DNA from 2 places in the Pseudoalteromonas marina genome. Region 1 is predicted to be linked to the other one. Evidence: predicted binding sites of a transcription regulator. Region 1 holds the regulator's gene; the other holds the start of a gene.
What was found. The regulator sigma-54, encoded in region 1, starts transcription at its own class of promoters, with help from an activator protein. The targets are predictions, from matches to a motif close to GTTGGCACGNNNNTNGNNT.

Region 1 (8,155 bases):
CGTGATCGGCAATACTCATTACTTCAGTTACATCATGGGTCACAATTAAAGACGATAAACCTAATACTTGATTGAGCGATTTAATTAACTTTACAAGCACGCCCATTGAGATAGGATCTTGGCCAGCAAACGGTTCGTCATACATGATGAGCTCTGGATCGAGCGCTATTGCGCGAGCAAGAGCAGCACGCCTTGCCATCCCACCTGATAACTCTGAGGGCATTAAATCTTTAGCTCCGCGTAAACCCACAGCCTGCAGCTTCATTAACACCACTAAACGAATAAGATCTTCACTTAGTTTTGTGTGCTCACGAATCGGAAAAGCAATATTGTCAAACACAGACATGTCGGTAAACAAGGCACCACTTTGAAATAGCATGCTCATTTTTGTACGCGCTTCGTATAATTCTGAACGCGTCATGGAAGGAATACTGCCACCTTCAAATAAAATATCACCCGAATCAGGTTTTAATTGGCCACCAATTAAACGCAACATCGTGGTTTTACCGATACCGCTTGGCCCCATAATCGCAGTGATTTTGCCTTTAGGCACACTAAAGCTCATATTTTTATATATGACCCTATCGCCCCTGGAAAAGCTAACATCCTTGACTTCTACTATTGATTGCGACAAGTCGCTCTCCATAAAAATGTTCACTAGTGCCCCTATTTTAAATCTTTTTGATCCAATATGGAAAAAACAATTCGTAAGATTTTGTAATGTACGTTTAAAACACACATTAAGACTCACCCATCTTCACTTAACCAACACTTAAAGTAGGGTCTGTTACCTATCAAGGTTAAATTTTCAGCAACCTATTTAGAATTTAGGCAAACCAATACCTGATGGTGAAGTTATTTCCCATACATCAGCAAAACTTTAATACTGAAAGCCTAACAGCCCCGACTAATTAATTTAGTAAAATGAATTAGTCTACGTAGTTGACCTTACTCTTTTATTTATACTTTCATCGTGGCATTTGTTACTATTCGCGCCATTCCTATTTTGAATAACTGGCTTAATACAATGGTTACCTCGTTTGTTATTTTGATTCTTGGTTTTGCAGCCCTAGTTTGGAGTGCTGACAGGTTTGTTTATGGTGCGGCCGCACTGGCTAAAAACTTTGGCGTACCAACCTTAATTGTTGGTTTGACTGTTGTTGCCATGGGCTCATCAGCACCTGAAATGATGGTATCAGCCTCTGCAGCATTGGCTGGAAAAACAGACACAGCGGTAGGTAACGCAATTGGCTCAAATATCACAAATATTTTACTGGTATTAGGTATTACCGCTTTATTTAGGCCTCTTAGCGTTTCTTCAAGTACTTTAAAACGTGAAATCCCGTTAGTGCTTATCGTATCTCTAGCGACTTGGTATATTTTTTCAGATAACTACTTTTCGCTTACTGAAGGCGTTGCGTTATTAATTGGTTTTGTCGTCTTTATTAGCGGGCTGATTATTGTTTCGCTACGTGCTAAAAATCAAACAGACCCATTTGTATCAGAAGCGTGTGATGAAGTACCCAATGACGTACCAACAAAAAAAGCAGTCATTTGGTTAGTTATTGGTATGGTATTACTCCCTGTCAGTGCACATTTTTTAATAGATTCAGCGGTCGATATTGCAAAATATTTTGGCCTAAGCGATTTAGTCATTGGCTTAACAATTATTGCAATAGGTACAAGCTTGCCCGAGCTTGCAGCTTCAATTGCAGGGGTTCTTAAGAATGAAGATGACTTAGCACTGGGTAATATTGTTGGCTCTAATATTTTTAATATTCTTGCCGTGCTGCCTTTCGCAGGCATTATTAACCCTTCTGTTATTGACCCGTCTGTTGCTAACCGCGACATACTTATTATGATTGGTGCCACGGTTGCGCTTATTATCATGTCATTGAACTTTAAAGGTGCTCAGCGCATCAATAGAGTAGAGGGCGGCTTATTATTAATCGCTTTTTTAGGCTACCAAGGGTATATTTTCAGTCAAGTAGGGTAAGTAATGGCAACGCTAAATTTTATTGAACAAGGCCTACGTGTATTAGACATAGAGCGCCAAGCATTGAGTGATATTGCACAATATGTGGATGAAAATTTTCATCAAGCATGTCAGTTAATATACGACTGCCAAGGCCGAACTATTGTTATAGGCATGGGAAAATCGGGTCATATTGGCAATAAAATAGCGGCTACATTAGCAAGTACTGGCAGCCCTGCATTTTTTGTACACCCCGGTGAGGCAAGTCATGGCGACTTAGGTATGATCACTAAAAATGATGTGGTTATGCTAATTTCTAATTCTGGTGAAACAAGCGAAGTCCTCAATATAATTCCCGTTTTGAAACGCCTCGGCGCAAAAATGATAGCCATGACAGGCAACGCTAGTTCAACAATGGCAACGCTTGCAAACGTACATATTTGCATAAAAGTACAAAAAGAAGCCTGTTCGTTAGGCTTAGCCCCTACAGCAAGCACAACAGCAACACTTGCAATGGGCGATGCCATGGCAGTTGCACTCTTAGAAGCCCGCGGCTTTACAGCTGATGACTTTGCGCTATCTCACCCCGGCGGCAGTTTAGGTAAACGTTTACTGCTGACCCTAAAAGATGTCATGCATAGCGGTAAAAACACACCTATTATTAACGTTACGCAAACTATAAAAGATGCACTGATAGAAATGTCGGCAAAAGGCTTAGGCATGACAGCCATAGTTGATTCTCAGCAACAACTTGTAGGGCTCTTTACCGACGGTGATTTACGTCGTATTTTAGAACAACGAATTGATATACATACAACACAAATAGATGTTGTAATGACCAAGTCCTGCACAACGGCAACACAAGATATTTTGGCCGCTGAAGCACTTAATATTATGGAGCAAAAGCGTATTAATGGTTTAATCATCGTTAATGAGCAAAACCACCCTATTGGTGCATTAAATATGCAAGACTTACTAAAAGCAGGAGTATTATAAATGCAATTTGAAGAGCTCTATCAACCATTGAGTGAAGACGCAAAAGCACGTGCAAAAAAAGTAAAGCTACTTATTTGTGATATTGATGGTGTGTTTTCTGATGGTCGCATTTATTTGGGTAACCAAGGCGAAGAGCTCAAAGCATTTAATACAAAAGATGGCTTTGGCATTAAAGCGCTAATTAATAGCGGCTTTGAAGTTGCGGTAATTACAGGACGCCACTCAAAAATAGTACAACAGCGTATGACAAGCCTAACAGTACAACATATATATCAAGGCCAAGAAAATAAATTACTCGCTTACGAAGAACTAAAAACAAAGCTCAATTTAAATGATGAGCAAATTGCCTACATTGGCGATGATGGCCCAGACATGCCAGTGATGGAGTTAGTAGGGTTTGCTGTTGCAGTAAATGACGCCCATCCGCTAATAAAACGTTTAGCGCATTATACAACACAAATGCTAGGTGGCTTTGGTGCAGTGAGAGAACTAACCGACCTGCTAATGCTTGAAAATAACAAACCTTTGACCACAAAAGGGACCAGTTCATGAATGCAGCGCGCATAATATTAAGCGTTTTATTCATCAGCTGTATGGTTTGGCTTTGGTACCCTTATTTCACACAAGTAAATTTACCACAACAAACCGAAGCAGACATAATTGCAAAGCCCGATTACACAGCCATAGAGCTAAAACAAACAGCGTATGACGAAAATGGGAAAATCAGCCATAAAGTAACGGCAGCACGAATGGAGCTATATCAAGAATTAGGGTTTACCTTTTTTGATAAACCTATTTTTACGCTATACAACAACAAGCAAACATGGCGAATTAACGCTAATGAAGCAACATTATACGAAGGCAGACAATTAATATTAGAAGGTAACGTTGTTGCTAGTAATTTAACTGATAACGCAATGATAGATAAAATTAATGCTGATAACATTCAGGTAGATATAAAATTACTAACGATGCAATCAGAGCAGCCTGTCATTGTTACAGGGCCCAATTTAAAAATCACCGGTAAAGGCTTAGAAGCCGATTTAAAAACCGAAGTGATAAAATTAATTAACCATACGCGAACTATTTATTATGACCAATAAACTATCAACACTCTTTATTATTCCAACATTTTTACTTGCATTAGGTACTAATGCCGCTGAACCAACAGCGCCAATTTCTGCAAATCAAATTTCGATTAGTGCGGATAAACAAGAGGGTCAACTAAAAGAAAACGTAGGTATCTTCGAAAAAAATGTTGAAATTATTCATGGCGACAGAAAAATTACCGCAGACCGCCTTGAGGTTCACAAGCGTGATGAGCTAGGCGACAACAAGCAATTGTTAATTGCCACAGGTACGCCTGCATATTTTGAAGAAAAACAAGCCGACGGCACAATAATGAGCGCCAGCGCTAATGAAGTTAGATACGATGTTTCAACGCGTTTTTTAACATTAATTGGAGATGCAGAGATATCTCAAGCTGGGCAAAAAATGAATGCTAAAAGCATTACCTACGATATAGAACAGCAGCTTATTAGCGCCGAAAAAGATGAAAGCTCAACTGACCGTGTACACACTATCTTAGTGCCTGTGGAGCCTAAAAAAATTGACAAAGGCCAACCATGAGCACATTAAAAGCAGAGCTACTAGCCAAAAGCTACAAAGGCCGTGAAGTTGTAAAAAATGTGGGCTTAGAAGTTCAAGCTGGCAGTATTGTAGGCTTGCTTGGGCCAAACGGCGCAGGTAAAACAACAACCTTTTACATGATTGTAGGTTTAGTCCCTAGCGATAAAGGCAAAATATCTATCGACGAGAACGATATTACGCTTTTACCTATGCACAGTCGTGCTAGATTAGGCATTGGCTACTTACCACAAGAGTCGTCTATATTTAGAAAATTAACAGTGTATCAAAACTTAATGGCTATTTTAGAAACTCGAAAGGAGCTCACTAAGCAAGCCAGAGAAGATACATTGAATAATCTATTAGATGAATTTAGCATTCAACACATTCGGGATAGCAAAGGTATGGCATTATCGGGCGGAGAACGTCGCCGAGTAGAGATTGCACGTGCTTTAGCCGCAGATCCAAAGTTTATTTTGCTAGACGAACCATTTGCCGGTGTTGACCCTATCTCAGTATTAGATATTAAAAAAATTATTGAACACCTGAAAAACCGTGGGATTGGCGTATTAATAACAGACCACAATGTAAGAGAAACCCTTGATGTTTGCGAAAAAGCCTACATTGTTTCTCATGGGGAACTGATTGCTTCTGGTACCCCTGAACACGTATTAAATGATAAAACTGTACGCGATGTATATTTAGGCGAGCAATTTAGGCTGTAACATTTACGCCTTATTTATAAGCATCTGCTAGTATTAACTATAACAACTTAAAAGGATTGTTAGAGATACATGAGGCAATCACTACAGCTGCGCATGGGCCAGCAACTTACAATGACACCTCAGTTGCAACAAGCTATTCGCTTGCTGCAATTAAGCACATTGGATCTTCAGCAAGAAATACAAGAAGCGCTCGACAGCAACCCATTACTTGAGGTTGAGGAGCAAGACTATGCCGATGATCTTGCGGGCAAAAATGAGCAAAAAGCAGATAACGATGAAGTTACAGTAACCGTATCTGTAGATGAAGCCCCTAGCGAGTATGAACAAGACAGTGGTGAAGCGCTTGCTAAAGATACCGTAAGTGACGACATGGCAATGGACGTTAGCTGGGATGAGTACATGAGTGCAGCCCCTGCATCATCTTCAGGCCCAATGCCTGAAGATGAGTCTATATATCAGGGCGCATCAACTGAAACGCTTCACGAATATTTAATGTGGCAATTACAATTAACGCCATTTAGCCCTACAGATGAAGCCATTGCTATTGCTATTGTAGAAGCGGTGGATGATTCAGGCATACTGACACTCAGTTGCGAAGAGATTTTAGAGAGCTTTAATCAAGATAATGACGATGACGTTGAGGTTGAACTTGACGAAATAGAAGCTGTATTAAAGCGCATTCAGCTATTTGACCCAGTGGGTATTGCGGCACGTAGCTTACAAGAGTGTTTGTGTATTCAGTTAAATCAATTTGATAAAGGCACGCCTTTTATTGATGAAACAAAAATGATTTTAACCGAGCACATTGATTTGTTAGCTGCTCGTGACTACCGTACATTAATGAAAAAAACGAAGCTCAAAGAAGATGAGCTTAAAGAAGTAATGACACTTATTCATACGCTCAACCCTAAGCCTGCAGACACAATAGTACGAGAAGAGTCTGAGTATGTAATACCTGATGTGTCAGTTAAAAAAATTAAAGGCCGCTGGATTGTAGAGTTAAACCCAGACAGCATGCCAAAAATTCGTGTAAACAGCCAATATGCAGCGATGTCGCGTACAGTTAAATCAAGCGGCGACAGTCAATTTATTCGCTCACATTTACAAGAAGCTAAATGGTTTATAAAAAGCTTAGAAAGTAGAAATGATACACTTTTAAAAGTAACTAACTGTATTGTTAAACAACAACAGGGCTTTTTTGAACACGGGCCAGAAGCCATGAAACCGATGGTTTTAAATGATGTTGCTGAAATGGTAGAAATGCACGAATCAACAATTTCGCGCGTAACCACGCAAAAGTATATGCACACACCGCGTGGAATATTTGAGCTTAAATACTTTTTCTCAAGCCACGTAAGTACCGAAAATGGTGGAGAGTGTTCATCTACTGCAATACGTGCACTTATTAAAAAATTAATCGCAGCAGAAAACTCAGCAAAACCATTGAGTGATAGCAAAATTGCGGATATATTGGCTGAGCAAGGAATTAAAGTAGCGAGACGTACAATCGCAAAATATCGCGAATCTCTGGCTATTCCACCGTCAAATCAGCGAAAGAGCCTGATTTAAGACGCTAAACAAAGAGGGTAATGCTTATGCAACTAAATTTAACTGGTCGTCATGTAGAACTAACTGATTCATTAAGAGACTATATAAATACCAAATTTGCGAAGCTAGAAAGGCACTCTGATCATATTAATAATGTTCATGTCATTCTTGATATAGAAAAATTAAATCAAAAAGCAGAAGCAACTATTCATGTAAGTGGTGCTGAATTATTCGCATCCACTGAACATCAAGATATGTATGCAGCTATTGATTCATTGATTGACAAGCTTGACCGTCAAGTAATTAAACACAAAGAGAAGCTTGCTCGACACTAATATGATGAAATTAAGTTCACTTATATGCCAGGACTGCAGTAAAGCTGCGGTCCTTTTTAATAGTAAAAAAAGAATTTTAGAGTTTATTAGCGAGCTGGCTCACGATAAATTACCGTATTTATCTCAACAGGATATTTTGGGCGCTTTATTAACCCGCGAAAAGCTAGGCAGCACAGGGATAGGAAGAGGTATTGCTATTCCACATGGCCGAATGAGCGGCGCACAAGAACCTTTAGCATTGGTGTTAGTAAGTGAAACACCGATTAATTTTGATGCTATAGACAACCGCCCTGTTGATATTTTTGTTGCACTCATCGTACCTGAAGGCGATAACCAACAGCATTTAAAGACGCTAGCAACGATAGCTGATAAACTAAAAAATAAAGAATTTTGTAAGCAGCTTCGCTGTGCTAAATCGGATGCTGAGTTGTATCAAATTATTGTTGACCAATCGTAACAAATTTAAAGGGTGATTAATGGAGTTGATTATCATAAGTGGCCGTTCTGGTTCTGGTAAGTCGGTTGCTTTACGCGTTGTTGAAGATCTAGGTTATTATTGCGTAGATAACATTCCAGTAAATTTATTACCTTCTTTGGTAAGAAGCGTTTCTGATAACTACGATAAAATTGCCGTTAGTATAGATGTGCGAAATTTACCAAAAGAGCAAGATGAATTTAATCACATCATCGAATACTTACCGGGTTTTACAAAACCAACGCTGTTCTACTTAGACAGTGAAGATCAAACCCTTATTAAACGATTTTCTGAAACCAGACGCTTACACCCTTTATCAATAGATTCACTTCCGCTTGATTTAGCCATAAAAAAAGAAAAAGAACTTCTCGATGTGCTAATTACGCGCGCCGATTACATGATCGATACCAGTGAGCTAAGCGTTCATCAACTTGCTGAATCAATTCGCGAAAAAATATTAGGTAAAAAAGATAAG
Region 2 (8,155 bases), on a different contig from region 1:
GAGGAAGAGCAATTAGCCGAGCGACATAGCGCAGACGACTTTAAATAAAGTGCTACAACGCACCAAAAAAGCCAGCTTAAATGCTGGTTTTTTATGTCCGCTATAAATATGGCGCTAATAAAATGATCACCTCACCCTGCCTGAAAGTAGAATATTTAATCATATCAATCTAGTATAAATTTACTTACCTAAAAACAGTGAAAAGCCGTGGTCAAACTAACAAAAGAGCAAATTTATAAGCGCCTTAACAATGAAGAAGATGCTAAAGCTTGCAAAGAAATTGATGAGTCTGCATGTAAAGAGGTGCCCGGTAACTTCATTATTTTATTACTAAGCCAGCTGTTTAGTAAGTTTGCAGACGCACTACTCAATCCCAAAGTTACGCTTCCCTGGTTAATGCATAGCTTAAACGTACCTGGCAGCTTTATAGCGTGGCTTGTGCCAATAAGGGAGTCTGGCTCTTTACTTCCGCAGTTGGCCATTGCCGATGTGATCCGCAAATTATCTGTTCGTAAATGGGTGTGGGTAATTGGCGCTATTGCGCAATCGATATGTATATTAGCCATGGTAGGCGTTGCTTTTGTATTAGAGGGAAAACAAGCAGGCTTCGCTATTTTAGGTTTGTTAATATTATTTAGTTTAGCACGAGGCTTTAATTCAGTAGCAGCAAAAGATGTACTGGGTAAAGTGATCCCCAAAAAACAGCGAGGCAATATTAGCGGCTTAGCGGCAAGTATTGCAGGTTTGGCAACCCTAACCTTTGGACTACTGATGTGGTTTTTTTCACAGCAGAAAGAACAAAACACGGTATTAATTGCCTTGGTATTGGGCGCAATAATGTGGATTGTGGCGGCCTTTTTTTATAGCCGCATAAATGAATACAAAGGGGCTACCGACGGTGGGAAAAACGGGCTACTGCATGCATTTACAAAACTTAAAATCCTTTACCAAGATAAGCAATTTGCCCACTTTGTTGTCACACGTGCTTTTTTATTGTGCTCAGCTTTAAGCTCGCCATTTTATATTATTTTAGCGAGTCGCCAATCGTTTGAGTTTTCGTTACTTGCAACATTTATTGCTGTATCGGGGTTAGCCAGTTTAGTGTCCGCGCCAATTTGGGGGCGATTAAGCGACCTATCAAGCCAACGAGTTTTAGTGCTTAGTGCCATGCTAGTAACTTTTAATGGTTTAACGGTATTTGTTATTGCAACCTGGTTTAACCATTTGTTGAGTGCTTGGTGGTTGCTGCCTACACTTTACTTTTTACTCTCTGTTGCTCACCAAGGTGTACGCCTTGGCCGCAAAACGTACTTAGTCGATATGGCACAAGGAAACAAGCGCACCGACTATGTTGCAGTAAGTAACACGGTTATTGGCGTGCTTTTACTCCTGTTAGGCAGCATTGGATTGCTTGAGAGCTTTTTATCTACCGCTGAACTTATTTTGCTCTACAGCCTGCTTGGGTTTTGTGGCGCCATTAGTGCATTATTTTTACCTAAAATAGAGTAATTCTAACCATACCAACTTGCACAAATACCTAAAGCAGCTTACTTGATTAAACTGCACTGTGGACAATAAACCTATCTTTAGCAAATATGCTCAGCGCTTAGGTTAATTAAGCTAACTAGCATAAACATTTTATTACAATTACTTACACCCTAACGTTAGTTTTTGCCGTAGGCTGAAAAGAGTTAAATATTCGCCTACTTAAAACTATACAAAGGGATTTACCATGTTAAAACCGTTTAGTGCATTACTTATATTGCTTGCGCCTAGTACTTTATTAGCGCAAACCATGTCGATTAAAACCACTGAAGGGTTAGTAACAACCGACTCGACAACGTTATTTGCTTTTAACAAAGAGCTTAAACAGCTAGAACGCATTGATTTACTATCAGCACAAAACTCTCAGCTCGCTCTGCCTGACAATGCAATTGGTTTTGACGTGGCAACACTTGCTAATACAAATGATAAGCAAGCGCTTGTGGTAGCTAGCGATGGCATTTACAAAGCGGATAAAGAAAAACCTTCACTTTTATTTGCATATACATCAGTAATAAACCAGTTAGAAGTAACAGAGTTTGAAAAAATAAACTTTATCATTGATGCCAACAAAGATGGCCTGAGTGATATTTTGCTCCCAGACTTAAACCAAACAACCCTTTATATTCAAACTAACAACGGCCAATTTACCCCTCATACTTTTGAAAAAAAGACGCAGTTTACTGGTGATTTTTCAAAAGATGGTCTCACCCTTGAAGTTGATATTAATAACCAACCTACAATTACGGATTTTAATCACGACGGCCTAAATGACTTAGTGTTTTTAAATAAACAAGGCGCCAATGTGCTTTACGCAAATACTAATGGTTACAACAAAGCCATGGCTGACGTTAATTTTAATATTGAGTTGGGCGAGCTTAGTAACGGTGAAAAACGCAAAATAAAGCAGCTTCTTGATATAAACAACGATGGCTATTTAGACTTTATTACCAAGCAATATAAGCCAGTGGAAGGTATGGATTCGCTCGATATTGACATAGCGCATAACCTTTATTTAGGTAATAAAACAGGGTTTAGTAAAACACCTATTAAATTGTTAAATACCAGCGGCCCTAGTCAGCTTGTATTTGAAACAGACTTTAATAACGATGGCTTAATAGACCTGCAAACAATGGACTTAGACATTGGCCTTGGCACTATTGCCTCTATGGCTATGGGCGGTGGTAAAACTGACGTAGATGTAGAGATGAATATTTATAAGCAACAAACCGATGGCTCATTTGCTAGTAAATCAAGTATAGAGATTGACCTTGAGATGGAAATAAATATGAGCAATGGCGATGCAACCCCACCCTTATACATAGGCGATATAAACGGGGATGACAAAACTGATGCGGTATATAAATACAGCAAAAAAACGCTCTATGTGTACTACGGCGAAGAGGACAATTTGCTGAACAAAAAGCGTAAAAAAATAAAATTAACCCTACCTAAAAAAAGTAAAGATATTTTGTTAGTTGACATTAACCAAGACGGTAAAAAAGACTTTGTATTTAAATTTACCGAAGAAGATGGCACCAGTAAAATTAAAACCCGCTTAAACTAACCACCTACACAAAAAGCCCAGTATTACTGGGCTTTTAATGTTAGCTTTTACATATATTTACGCTTTAATACTGAGTAACGAATCAGATTCAGACAAGCCAAACTTTTCTTGAACAGCCGATAGTATAGCGTCTTTATCTTCATCGTTTATTTGGCTTGAATACTGCTCTAGTAATTCATCAAGGTAACTTACTACATCTTCTGTATTAACTTGCTCTAGTGAATTTTGTGGCGGTGGAGGCGGTCTTTGCCCTTCAGGTCGGCCAGCATCACCAATACTTTTAGCATCAAATTCAAGCTCGCTCATTAATTCTGCCAGCTCTTTAGTGGGTGAAATACCCTGCTCTTCAAACGCAGCTTGAATGCTCTTTGCATCTTCAGAGGTTAAGTTTTCGGGATCAAATTGCGCTAGCGTTTCTTTTACAAAATCACTTTGTTCTGATGTTAGCGATACAGCTTGGCTTTTTTGCTGCGGCATAAAATTAGTAGCGTTATTGTTTATTGAATTGATCATGTTAGTTTCCTTTCAACGTTCACGACGAGGTGGTTTATGTTCACTTAATTCTTGCTCGCTGATTTCCCCATTACCGTCAGCATCAATTTCATCAAAAATAGTCTGTGCGTCACCGTGAGGTGGCTTTTTAGTATTAAATTCATCAAAACTAATTGCACCATTGCCATCGGTGTCGAGAGTTGAAAAGTCTGGCTTAGGCGGTTTGTTATTACTTCCTTTTGCAGCAATATTGGCCGAAAAAACAATGCTAAGTAATACAATCATTGCTGTTGATGTTAAATGCTTCATAGTAATAACCTTATATTTAGGGCGTGTTGATACCGTAAACTTACACCTTAAAAACGCAAAAAATGTGCAAATAATAAGGAAGTATTAAATAATTTAAAAAATTGATGTGTTCTAGGGCGTTCTGGTTGCTCAATTTACAATCAGCAGATAAGCTAACGCAAGCATGTGTAAATGCGCGTAATACTGCCCTTAATTCTCAAAGCTGATATACTGCTTGAGTATATAAAACAACTAATTACAGAGCACTTTCTTAAATAATGATTAATAACCAACTCCACTTAGCAGGCAAGCTGTGAAAACACCAAAACGCTTACAACCCCTTATCGATGACGGTTTAATTGACGAAGTACTTAGCCGACTAATGAGCGGTAAAGAAGCCGATGTATTTGTAGTTCGCTGTGGTGAACACATTCGGTGTGCAAAGGTTTATAAAGATGCTGTTAAACGCAGTTTTAAAAAAGCCGCACAATACCAAGAAGGCCGAAAAGTTCGCGGTGGTCGCCAAGCTCGCGCAATGGGAAAACGCTCAAGTTACGGGCGCCAGTTAGAAGAAGAAATTTGGCAAAATGCTGAGGTTGATGCTCTTTCTCGTTTAGCTAGAGCCGGTGTGCGTGTACCCGATACATATTTTTGTGTTGATGGTGTTTTACTTATGGAGCTTGTGTCTGACAGCGAAGGCGATGTTGCGCCGCAGCTAGGCCATGTAAGTATGAGTAAAGAGGAAGCTATAAAACAACATACACTGATGATGCATTACATTATGCTTATGCTGTGCGCGGGTATTATTCATGGAGACTTATCAGAGTTTAATGTGCTTGTTGACGATAAAGGCCCTGTGATTATTGATTTACCGCAAGCTGTAAATGCGTCTGCTAACAATAGCGCTGAAGCCATGTTTGCTCGTGACGTAAACAACATGCGTCGTTACTATAGTGAGTTTGCACCTGAGTTGTTAAATACCCAATACGCTAAAGAAATGTGGGCGCTATTTGAAGAGGCAAAACTTACACCTAATTCTATACTCACCGGTGAATTTGAAGATGACAGCGAAGAAGCTGACGTTGATTCAGTACTAGACGAGATACAAGCTGCAGCCGATGAAGAGCAAGAGCGACTAGCGCGCATTAACTTTTCAGACGAAGAATAAAACGCCAACGTTTTTGTTAATCGCTTTGTTCCCTTATTGCGGGTGTACAAAGCGATAACCTACCCCATAAACAGATTGAATCACACTCTCTGTTTTAGTTAATTCATCCAGCTTTTTACGCAATTTTTTTATGTGGCTGTCAATCGTTCTATGACTCACAATACGCTGATCGGTGTACATGGTATCCATTAAGCTATCTCGTGAATAAATTCTACTCGGGTTATTAAACAAAGGTTTAAACAACTGAAACTCAAAGTTAGTTAGCTCAATGTCGTTATCTTGGTATTTTACTTTATAGGTGGTTTCATCTAATTGCATTACCGATGTTTGTACTGCTGAAACGTTGAGACGCCTTAAAATAGCTTTTACCCGCGCAACCAACTCTGCGTAACTAAACGGCTTACAAATATAATCATCTGCGCCTAACTCAAGCCCTAGCAAGCGATCTATCTCTTCTACTTTGGCCGATACCATAATAATAGGCACATTGGAAAAACGCCTAATCGCTTTACATAATTCGATTCCGCTTTGACCTGGTAACATTACGTCTAGCAAAATAAGGCTTGGCCTATTAATTTCAAGCCATGGAAGTACGTCATTCCCATGGTGTATTTGATGAGTATTAAAATGATGATTCATTAAAAAATCACTCATTAGATTAGATAATTTTTCTTCATCTTCAACTATCAAAATGTGTTCACTCATTGGCACCTCTATTCGTAACGTAAATTCAAACCACTTAATAAAGTAGGCAATTTAAAGATTAGGTTTAAACATTGTTAAATGGTTGGCAGGCGTATAATAATAGCTAAACCACCTAGGTCCGCTTTTTCTGCGACTATCTCACCATTATGACCTTCAACTATATGTTTACAGATTGATAAACCAAGGCCTGAACCACCTTCTTGGCGGTTACGCGCACCATCAACTCGATACAGGTATTCAAACAAATGCGCTAAATGTGAAGACTCTACCCCAACCCCATTATCCTCAATACTCAGCTCAATAAATGACTGCCCTTTTTTACTTATGTTTTTAGCAGTTATTGAAATAGTCGTGCACTGAGCATAATGAACTGCATTCATTAAAATATTATCAAACAACTGCAGTAGCCGTGTTTTATCAGCCTCAACATTGGCGTATTGAGCGCTATTTAATAGATATAGTTTGATTGTATGCTGCTCAAATATAACCTGATATTTTTGCTCGATTGTATTTAACAGTATTGTTAAATCGGTTGGCTGCATGGTGTAATGCATCCCCCCTAATTCGGCACTATTTAGCATATGTAAATCATCTATTAGGCGCTTTAAATGCATCGCCTCATCATTAGCTGAACTAATATTTTGGGTGTTAGGCTCACGTACGCCAAGTAACATTGCTTCAAGTTCACCCAGCAAAATACTCATTGGTGTTCTTAATTCGTGAGAAATATTAGCTAACCAGCGTTTACGTACTTGCTCATCTTTAGCTAGTGTAAAGGCCAGTGTATTAAAATCTTCACTTAATTGGCCTAATTCGTCTTTTCTATCAAGAGTCAGCTTAGTAGTGAAGTGACCTTGCGTAAGCTGATGCATCCCGGTTGCTATTTTTTTTACCGGGCTTACTAAATGCCGTGATAGTAAAAAAGTTAACAGCAACGTAAATAACGCAGCAGCTATAGCAATAAACCATAAGTAGTCTGTTTGCTGTTCTAAAAAATCAAGCTCGTAGCCATCAACCAAATTATCTCTTTTTGAAACAGCTAAATAACCAATGACTATATTGTTAACAGTAATTGGCGTATTGATATAGGTGAGTTCATCGAGATAACGCCCTCTTATCGGTTGCTTATTTTTATCAAGTAACGCGTAATGAGCAATATCGTTTGGTCTGGGAGGGCCTTTCATATCAAAGCGACCGCGTTCAGGTGGTGGTGGCCTCATTGACCGGCCTCTAGGACTTGGGCGTTCTGCAAATTCAGAAAATTGGCTGCTTTGTAACTCGGCTTCAACAAGGCGTCTAAAGCTTTTATTGTCACGGATGACTTCGTCCCACGAGGCACTGCTTTCGTATTGCTTTGCGAGCTTTGCTAGAAGCGGCTCAAGTGCTTTTATTTCTTTTGCATTCACATAATCAATAACACCTTGGCCTATGCTCCATTGTATGAGCACCACCAGCCCCGCAATAATGCTAAAGGTAAAGCTAAACAAAATTAAAAAAAGTTTATTGTGAATTTTCATGGGGAAGCGTTCACCTTAAAATTAAACCGCCACTTATAACTTGGCCATATTTAAATAAGTTTAACAACTAAACGTGCAAACAATGTGCACCTACTTAAAAAATTGTACAAAAAAGGCGACCTAAGTCGCCTTTGTATTGTTTAGTTTTTTAAATGTTTATCAAAAAAATCTAAAAAAGCCTGCAGCGTTTTAACGCGATGTGCTTGATGCGATAAATAATGATCGCCATCTTCTAACTCAATATAAGTAACGTCTTTATTTTCATCGTCTAATTCATCTTCCATTTCCCGACTATGGTAAACAGGCACTACACTGTCATCACTGCCATGAACCAATAATATAGGTCGGTTAATCTGCTTTGCATACGTTACAGGAGAGTTAGCTTCTAGCATATCGTCGTCTGTACCAAACTGTTTTCTGACTATTTCTTTATTGGTAAAGTAACGCGCTTTAAAAACAAGGTGTTCTAAATCACTTACGCCTGCAAAACTGGCAGCACATTTAAATGTTTCAGGGTGCTTAACAACCGCCATTAACGCTGCATAACCACCATAACTTGCGCCACCAATACAAATTTTTTCAGGTTGTGCAATACCTTGTTCAATAAGCCAATTGGCGCCATCTTGTAAATCGTCTTGCATGGCTAAACCAAAACCCTGAATAGATTGCATTAAAAACTCATAACCATATCCGCTTGAGCCTCTAAAGTTTGGCTGTAATACAGCGTAACCATGATAAGCCAATAATGCAGTCCAATAATCAAAGTTAGCGTAATCTCGCGCCATTGGACCACCATGCGGAAATATTATAGTGGGTAATTTATCGCCCTTTTCATACCCTACAGGCAACGTTAAATAACCTTCAATGGTTAATCCA

Region 2: PMAN_RS10370 (EF-hand domain-containing protein) is a predicted target of sigma-54. The motif match lies at 3,964-3,982, and genes of this name have one in related genera.

What each region holds. Positions count from the first base shown of each region.
Region 1 is NZ_AHCB03000005.1:249,551-257,705, reverse strand. Features, by position in the region: gene PMAN_RS01220 (ATP-binding cassette domain-containing protein) at 1-646, opposite strand, end outside; gene PMAN_RS01215 (calcium/sodium antiporter) at 1,028-1,996, shown strand; gene PMAN_RS01210 (KpsF/GutQ family sugar-phosphate isomerase) at 2,000-2,971, shown strand; gene kdsC (3-deoxy-manno-octulosonate-8-phosphatase KdsC) at 2,972-3,523, shown strand; gene lptC (LPS export ABC transporter periplasmic protein LptC) at 3,520-4,074, shown strand; gene lptA (lipopolysaccharide transport periplasmic protein LptA) at 4,064-4,600, shown strand; gene lptB (LPS export ABC transporter ATP-binding protein) at 4,597-5,322, shown strand; gene PMAN_RS01185 (RNA polymerase factor sigma-54) at 5,392-6,891, shown strand; gene hpf (ribosome hibernation promoting factor) at 6,918-7,205, shown strand; gene ptsN (PTS IIA-like nitrogen regulatory protein PtsN) at 7,210-7,662, shown strand; gene rapZ (RNase adapter RapZ) at 7,682-8,155, shown strand, end outside.
Region 2 is NZ_AHCB03000006.1:309,129-317,283, forward strand. Features, by position in the region: gene yghU (glutathione-dependent disulfide-bond oxidoreductase) at 1-48, shown strand, start outside; gene PMAN_RS10355 (MFS transporter) at 208-1,509, shown strand; gene PMAN_RS10360 (FG-GAP repeat domain-containing protein) at 1,733-3,109, shown strand; gene PMAN_RS10365 (hypothetical protein) at 3,167-3,622, opposite strand; gene PMAN_RS10370 (EF-hand domain-containing protein) at 3,635-3,910, opposite strand; gene PMAN_RS10375 (PA4780 family RIO1-like protein kinase) at 4,203-5,057, shown strand; gene PMAN_RS10380 (response regulator) at 5,091-5,762, opposite strand; gene PMAN_RS10385 (ATP-binding protein) at 5,837-7,279, opposite strand; gene PMAN_RS10390 (alpha/beta hydrolase family protein) at 7,420-8,155, opposite strand, start outside.